Regions from separate parts of the Nonomuraea sp. NPDC005730 genome, predicted to be linked through region 1. Evidence: riboswitches for the same ligand, from Rfam matches in the RefSeq annotation. Region 1 holds a riboswitch; the other holds the start of a gene.
The links. Region 1 has a riboswitch for glycine ahead of gcvT (glycine cleavage system aminomethyltransferase GcvT). Riboswitches for the same ligand answer to the same signal wherever they lie in the genome.
Positions count from the first base shown of each region.

Region 2: it holds a riboswitch for glycine, as region 1 does, so the genes downstream of both, gcvP (aminomethyl-transferring glycine dehydrogenase) here and gcvT (glycine cleavage system aminomethyltransferase GcvT) in region 1, are expected to answer to the same signal.

Region 1 is NZ_JBEXYK010000008.1:27,876-32,001, forward strand. Features, by position in the region: gene ABZ444_RS13305 (L-serine ammonia-lyase) at 1-454, opposite strand, end outside; gene gcvH (glycine cleavage system protein GcvH) at 513-902, opposite strand; gene gcvT (glycine cleavage system aminomethyltransferase GcvT) at 899-1,984, opposite strand; glycine riboswitch at 2,019-2,118, opposite strand; glycine riboswitch at 2,139-2,236, opposite strand; gene ABZ444_RS13320 (M28 family peptidase) at 2,514-3,887, opposite strand; gene ABZ444_RS13325 (M4 family metallopeptidase) at 3,959-4,126, opposite strand, start outside.
Region 2 is NZ_JBEXYK010000060.1:54,878-59,003, forward strand. Features, by position in the region: gene ABZ444_RS41390 (MerR family transcriptional regulator) at 1-222, shown strand, start outside; gene ABZ444_RS41395 (bifunctional nuclease family protein) at 355-825, shown strand; gene ABZ444_RS41400 (MerR family transcriptional regulator) at 973-1,593, shown strand; glycine riboswitch at 1,642-1,738, shown strand; gene gcvP (aminomethyl-transferring glycine dehydrogenase) at 1,905-4,126, shown strand, end outside.

The DNA.
Region 1 (4,126 bases):
AGCCGCCGCCGACGGAGAAGTAGACCTTCTCGCGCACGGTCTCGCCCTGCTCGTCACGGGCGGTGAAGCGCATGCCGTTGGGGTGCTCGGGCAGGGAGATCTTGCGTTCGAAGACGAGGTCCTGGCCCACGACGAAGGGGATCTCGTGCTCGCCGTAGAGGTTGACCGTGCCCGAGGCGCGCATCTCGGCCAGGCGGGCGTCGACGGAGTCGACGTCGACCAGCTCCGGCTTCTCACCGGACAGGCCGAGCAGCACCGCCTTGTCGCTGCCGTGGCCCTTGCCGGTCAGGCCGAGCGAGCCGTACAGGATGACCTCGACGCGGGCCACGCGGGGGAGCAGGCCGTCGTCGTGCAGCCCGCGGGCGAACTTGTGCGCGGCGGCCATCGGGCCGCCGGTGTGGGAGCTGGACGGTCCGATGCCGATCTTGAAGAGGTCGAAGACGCTGATCGCCATTGATGGCGCCCTTCAGTTCAGGAAGTGCCGGGGCCCGCCGCGGGCCCCGGCGTTGGTGTCAGGACTCGCCTGAGGTGAGCGCCGTGTACTCCTCGGCGGACAGCAGGTCCTCCGCGTCGCCCTCCATGCGGACACGGAACATCCAGCCGTCGCCGTACGGGTCGCTGTTGGCCAGCGACGGGTCGTCGGACACGGCCGCGTTCACCTCGACGATCTCGCCGCCGACGGGCGCGTAGATCTCGCTCACCGACTTGGTGGACTCCACCTCGCCGACCGAGTCACCCGCCTCGACGGTCGAACCGACCTCGGGGAGCTGCACGAAGACGACGTCACCAAGAGCCTCGGCGGCGAAGGCCGTGATGCCGACGGTCACGGTGATGCCGTCGTCCACGCCCGACACCCACTCGTGCTCCTTGGTGTAGTTCAGGTCGTCAGGGATGTTGCTCACTTGTTCCTCCTGTAGAAGGGCAGCTCGACCAGGTCCATAGGTTCATGGCTGCCCCGGATGTCCACGGCCAGACCTGTGTCGGCTCCGGCGTCCACGTAGGCCATCGCGATGGGCTTGCCCAGGGTCTGGGAGGGCGCACCGCTGGTGACCTCGCCGACGACGGCGCCGTCGCGGGTGACCGGGTAGCCGTGACGCGGCACCCGGCGGCCCTGGGCGACCAGGCCGACGAGGCGGCGGCGGGGCTGGTCGTCCTTGACCGCCTCCAGTGCCGCCCTGCCGACGAAGTCACCGGGCTTGTCGAATTTCACCACTCTGCCCAGCCCCGCGTCGAACGGGGTCAGGTCGGAGCTCAGCTCGTTGCCGTAGAGCGGCATGCCGGCCTCCAGCCTGAGGGTGTCGCGGCTGGACAGACCGGCGGCCCTGAGCCCGTGCGGCTCGCCCGCCGCCTCCAGGGCGCGCCAGAGCGGCACGGCGTCCTGGTTGGCGACGAACAGCTCGAAGCCGTCCTCGCCGGTGTAGCCGGTGCGGGCGATGAGCGCCTGGCGGCCGTCGACCACGCCGGGCAGGCCCGCGTAGTACTTGAGGCCGCCGAGGTCGGCGTCGGTGAGCGTGGCCAGGATCTCCTGGGCCTTCGGGCCCTGGATCGCGATGAGGGCGTACTGCTGGGAGCGGTCATCGACCGCCGTGTCATACGACTTAGTACGATTTTTCAGCTCATCCGCGACCTTGTCGGAGTTCGAGGCGTTGGCCACCACCATGAACTCCTCGTCCGCCAGCCGGTAGACGATGAGGTCGTCGAGCACCCCGCCGCGCTCGTCCACGATCATCGTGTACCTGGCCCGGCCGGGCGCGAGCGCCGACAGGTGGCCGACCAGGGCGTAGTCGAGGGCCTCTGCGGCCTGCGGACCGGTCAGGAAGATCTCGCCCATGTGCGAGAGGTCGAACAGCCCGGCCGCCTCGCGGACGGCTTTGTGCTCCGCCGACTCGCTGCCGTACCGGAGCGGCATGAGCCATCCGGCGAAGTCGGTCAGCGTGGCGCCTAGGGCCTCGTGGACGTCTCGTAGCGGCGTAGGTCGGGACATTTGTCGCACCTCAGGACAGGATTGGATGCCAGCATCCTCCCCCTCTGTCATGGATGCCTGAGAGCTTCGCCCGAGTTTTACCGGACTTTCACCTTCGGCGAGGCCCCGAGGGCCTGCTTTCCAGAGGTCACCTCCCCGTAAGAACGCCTTACAGGGCTGCCGCGCGGTCCTTTGCCTTGAGAGGTTCGCGGGGAGGGCTTGCTCCTTCAGGGACCCTGACCGGCTGTCAGGGTGCTCTCCCGCACGGTTTCGCCGGTGATGTCCGTCAGCCTAGTGCCGTCATGGGGGTGTTGTCGCGCTTCGCCCCCTGCCATCCGCAGCATCCGCGACATCCCGCACGCAGCGAAAAGCGGCCGCGGCCCCGGAGAGGCGGGGTCGCGGCCGCGTTGGTGGCCGCGCGCGAGCCGGTCATGGCAGGTCAGCTCGCACGCGGCAGCTCGGGGGCGGGCCGGTGGCGACCGGCCCGCGCGAGGATCAGGCCCTATGAATCAGGCCCCATGGATCAGGCCCTATAGGTCAGGCCCGAGGATCAGGCCCGCGCCCAGAGGGCGGGCACGTTCGGCGGCTCCCAGCCCGGCAGGCTGGTGTGCGCCTGGAGGCAGCGGTAGCTGACCCCCTGATAGGTGACGACGTCTCCGGCCGTGTACGACTTGTAGGCCGTCCAGGTGGTGCCCTGGCCGTCCCCTCCGACGGTCAGGGTGAAGGACGCGGAGTGGTCCGCCGTCGCCCCGTCGCCGTTGATCCCTATGGTGTACGTCCCCGCCGCGACGCCGCTGGTGGTGGCGATCGTGACGGTGGACGACTGACCCGCCTGCACAGTGGACGGGCTGAAGGAGACGGTGACCCCGCTCGGCACGTTCCCGGCGGAGAGCGCGATGCTCTGCGCCTGGCCGGACGTGACCTGGGTACTGACCGCCGCGGTAGCCGACTGACCGGCCTGGACCGATGCCGACGACGGGGCCACCGAGATCGAGTAGTCGTTCTCCGTGGGCGTGCTGGTGCCCACGGCGAGCTTCCATATGGCGTACGCGATGGCGTCGGAGTTGCGGTCGAGCGCCGTGGTGTTGACGGCGCTCGGGTAGCTGTCGCAGGCGCTGTGGTAGCAGCGGTCGAACGGCTGCCCGGCCGAGCCGCCCCACCTGGCGGCCTGGGCCGAGCTCTTGACCGCCCCGGCCCCCGTGGCCAGGCCGCCGACCCGGACGCCCGCGCTCTTGAACGAGGCGTGGTCGCTGCGGCCGTCGCCCTCCCTGTCACCCTCGGTCTGCAGGCCGATGGTGGCAAAGTAGTCGTTGAAGGTGCGCTGGATCGCCGCGTCGTCGTCGTAGACGAAGTAGCCGGCGTTGGTCGAGGCGATCATGTCGAAGTTCAGGTACACCTCGACGCCGCTCGCGCCGCCGTTCTGCACGTAGTACCTGGACCCGACCATGCCCGCCTCTTCGGCGCCCCACCAGCCGAACCGCACGTGCTTGGTGAGGGTGGGCCTGCGGGCGGCCAGGGTGAGGGCGTTCTCCAGGAGCGCGGCCGAGCCGGAACCGTTGTCGTTGATCCCGGGGCCGGCCGCGACGCTGTCGAGGTGGGCGCCGAGCATCACGGTCTGGTTGGCGGGGCCGCCCGGCCAGTCGGCGATCAGGTTGCTGCCGCCGCTGAAGCTCTGCACGCGGGTGGTGAAGCCGGCCGCGTCGAGCTTGCCCTTGATGTAGTTCATCGAGGCGGTGAAGCCCGGCCTGCCCGAGGCGCGGTTGCCGCCGTTGCTCGTGGCGATGGACTGCAACTGGCTCAGATGCGCCGTCACGTTCGCGACGGGGATGTCGGGCGCGGGGTCGGCGGCGGCGCCGGCCGGTCCGGCCGGCGTGGTGAGGGTCAGGGCCAACGCGGCGGTGGCCGCGGCGCCCAGCCTGAGCATGGCGTTCACGATCTGTGGCTCCTCAAGGGGGTTGGGCGGCCACCCCGGCGTGGCCGCCCAGGTATTGCGACTTAGACCGGCTGCCAGAGGGCAGGGGTGTTGGGCGGCTCCCAGCCCGGCAGGCTCGTGTGAGACTGCAGGCAGCGGTAGCTGGTGCCCTGGTAGGTGACGGTCTGTCCGGCCGTGTAGGCCGTGTACGTCTGCCACGTGGTGCCCTGGCCGCCGCCCACCGTCAGGCT
Region 2 (4,126 bases), on a different contig from region 1:
CTGGCCCGCTTCGGCCTGCACGCCCGCCACCTGCGCGCGGTCAAGGTCGCCGCCGAGCGGGAGTGCGGGCTGGTCGAGCAGACCGTCGCGCCCATACTCAAGCGCCGCGCGCCCGGCGCCATCGGCGAGGCCGACGAGGCGGCCAGGGAGTTGTCCACGCTCCTGCTCGATCTGCACGCCTCCCTGGTCCGCGTCGGCGTCAGGTCTGTCCTGGGCCGCTGAGGGCACAGAGCTGGAAGGCCGGGGCACATTCCAGGCCTGCCGGGTGTTACGTTGAAATGCATAAGCGTGTAGCAGAAACGACCCAGTCAACAGCTGTGCCGGGCGACCGGCCGGTCGAATACGGAGCAGCCCGTGTTGCAGATGGAGGTCGTGGGCGTTCGAGTTGAGATGCCCACAAATCAGCCGATCGTCTTGCTCAAGGAGGCACACGGGGAACGGTTCCTTCCGATCTGGATCGGCATGACCGAGGCGACCGCGATCGCCCTGGCGCAGGCCGAGGAGCCGCCGCCCCGGCCGCTCACCCACGACCTGTTCAGGGACGTGCTGAGCGCGCTCGGCGTCGGGCTGCGCGCAGTCAACATCGTGGCCCTGCGTGACGGCATCTTCTTCGCCGACCTGGTGTTCTCCAACGGAGTGGAGGTCAGCGCCCGGCCCTCCGACTCGATCGCCCTGGCGCTGCGCACCGGCGCGCGCATCTTCGCCAGCGAAGAGGTCGTCCAGGAGGCCGGTGTGATCATCCCTGACGACCAGGAGGACGAGGTGGAGAAGTTCAGGGAGTTCCTTGACACGATCACTCCCGAGGACTTCGGCAGGGCGGGGTAGGTATTTCAGTGCATTTACGCTTCACGACGCGCCGAGCCGGATCGTTGACTGAGCATGGTCACGGTCCTACGGTGCAAGTGAAACCCGTGGTCGCCCTTTACGAACCCCCAGATCAGGCCATGGGATGAGAGAAAGCCGGAGGTCCGCGTGGCGGTCAGCAGCGGCGAGGGAAAGACGGCCGGCCAGGAAGATCCGGTGCGGCGCGAGAGCGCGCGGCAGCGTGCCGGAGAGCAGGGCCTGCTCTTCGACGAGCAGCCCGCGACACTGCCCGACGACATCGGTTATCGCGGGCCAACAGCCTGCTCGGCGGCCGGCATCACCTACAGGCAGCTCGACTACTGGGCACGCACGGGCCTGGTCGAGCCCACGATAAGAGCCGCGCACGGCTCGGGCTCGCAGCGGCTCTACAGCTTCCGCGACATCCTGGTGCTCAAGGTCGTCAAGCGGCTGCTCGACACCGGGGTGTCGTTGCAGCAGATCCGCACCGCGGTGCAGCACCTGCGTGACCGCGGGGTCGCCGACCTCGCGCAGATCACGCTCATGAGCGACGGCGTCAGCGTCTACGAGTGCACCTCGGCCGACGAGGTGATCGATCTCCTCCAGGGCGGCCAGGGCGTGTTCGGCATCGCGCTCGGCCGGGTCTGGCGAGAGGTCGAGGGCTCCCTCGCGGAGCTGCCGGGGGAACGGGCGGCGGTCGAGGACACCGTCCCGGCCGACCATCCCGCTGACGAGCTCGCCAAGCGGCGCCGTGCACGCCGCACGGGGTGAGCTGAACCGCTGAACACACCGTAGTAATCTAGGACAGAGTAAGGCTGATGACCCCGTGCGGGAGAGTCCCTGGGCTTCGGTCCTGGGGCGCCGAAGGAGCAACCCTCCCCGGAATCTCTCAGGCATCCCGTACCGCTCGGGTGAGGCAACTCTGGAAAGCAGGTGCGCCCGCCAGGCGCACCTCACCGACGGTGCAAGCCCCACGGTGGGGTGAAGCTCTCAGGTCGCGATGACGTCGCGATGACAGAGGGGGAGATCCGGCACTCGCCCGCGCCCTGGCGCCGGTCTCCAAGCCTCGGGAGGCAACCTCCATGACCGACCTGTCCGCTCCGCCGTTCTCGTCCAGGCACATCGGCCCATCCGAGTCCGAGCAGCAGCGCATGCTCGAGGCCGTGGGCTTCGAGTCCGTCGGCGATCTGGTGGCCGTGGCCGTGCCCGAGGCCATCAGGGTCAAGGACCGGCTCAAGCTGCCGGCCGCCGCGAGCGAGACCGAGGCCATCGCCGAGCTGCGCGAACTGGCCTCCCGCAACCGGGTGCTGACCTCCATGATCGGCCTGGGCTACTACGACACCGTCACGCCCGCCGTCATCCGGCGCAACCTGCTGGAGAACCCGGGCTGGTACACCGCGTACACGCCGTACCAGCCGGAGATCTCGCAGGGCCGTCTGGAGGCGCTGCTGAACTTCCAGACGGTCGTCTCCGACCTGACCGGCCTCGACGTCGCCGGCGCGTCCCTGCTGGACGAGGCCACCGCCGCGGCCGAGGCCATGACGCTGGCCCGCCGGGCCGGCAGGTCCAAGAGCGACGTGTTCGTGATCGACGCCGACACGCTGCCCCAGACCAAGGCCGTGCTGGCCACCCGCGCCGAGCCGCTCGGCATCACGCTGACCGAGCACGACCTCGACGGCGAGCTGCCCGAGTGCTTCGGCGTGCTCGTCCAGTACCCGGGCGCCTCGGGCCGTCTGCGCGACTTCCGCGACGTGGCCGCCAGGGCGCACGAGGCGGGCGCGATCGTCGTGGCCGCCGCCGACCTGCTGGCCCTCACGCTCGTGGCCGCCCCCGGCGAGCTGGGCGCCGACATCGCCATCGGCTCCTCCCAGCGCTTCGGCGTCTCCTTCGGGTTCGGCGGGCCGCACGCGGCCTACATGTCCGTACGCGAGGGCCTGCAGCGGCAGATGCCCGGCCGCCTGGTCGGCGTGTCGGTCGACGTCGACGGCGACCCCGCCTACCGGCTGGCCCTGCAGACCCGCGAGCAGCACATCCGCCGCGAGAAGGCCACCAGCAACATCTGCACCGCCCAAGTCCTGCTGGCCGTGATCGCCGGCATGTACGCCGTCTACCACGGCCCCGAGGGCCTGCGCCGGATCGCGCACCGCGTGCACCGGCACGCCGTCGCGCTGGCCGGCGGCCTGCGCGAGGCCGGCCTGGAGGTCGTGCACGGCGAGTTCTTCGACACCGTGCTCGTCCGCGTGCCCGGCAGGGCCGCCGAGGTGGTGGCCGCCGCCGCCGAGCGGGGCGTCAACCTGTGGCAGGCCGGGGACGACCACGTCTCGATCGCCTGCGACGAGAAGACCGGCGCGGCCGAGCTGGTCAAGGTGTGGGCGGCCTTCGGCGTCGAGCGCGAGGAGGTGGCGCTGGAGGACGACGCGCTGCCGGCCGAGCTGCTGCGCGAGTCGGACTACCTGACCCACCCGGTCTTCCACAGCCACCGCTCCGAGACCGCGATGCTGCGCTACCTGCGCAGGCTCCAGGACAAGGACATCGCGCTCGACCGTTCGATGATCCCGCTCGGCTCGTGCACGATGAAGCTGAACGCGACCACCGAGATGGAGCCGATCACCTGGCCGGAGTTCGCCGGCGTGCACCCGTACGCGCCGGAGGCCCAGACCGAGGGCTACCGGGAGCTCATCGGCACCCTGGAGGGCTGGCTGGCCGAGGTGACCGGCTACGACGCGGTCTCCATCCAGCCGAACGCCGGCTCCCAGGGCGAGTTCGCCGGCCTGCTGGCCATCCGGGCCTACCACCAGGCCAACGGCGACACCGGGCGCGACGTGTGCCTGATCCCGTCCTCGGCCCACGGCACGAACGCGGCCAGCGCCGTCATGGCGGGCATGCGGGTCGTGGTCGTGGCCTGCGACAACGACGGGAACATCGACCTGGCCGACCTCGACGCCAAGATCGCCAAGCACCGCGAGAAGCTCGCCGCGATCATGGTGACGTACCCGTCCACGCACGGCGTGTACGAGGAGTCGATCACCGAGGTCTGCGCCAAGGTGCACGAGGCCGGCGGCCAGGTCTACGTCGACGGCGCCAACCTCAACGCCCTGGTGGGCCTGGCCAAGCCGGGCGAGTTCGGCGCCGACGTGTCCCACCTCAACCTGCACAAGACGTTCTGCATCCCGCACGGCGGCGGCGGCCCCGGCGTCGGCCCGGTCGCGGTCCGCGGCCACCTGGCGGCCTACCTGCCCGGCCACCCGCTGCGCGACGGCAGCCCGGTCGGCCCGGTCTCGGCCGCCCCGTACGGCTCGGCGGG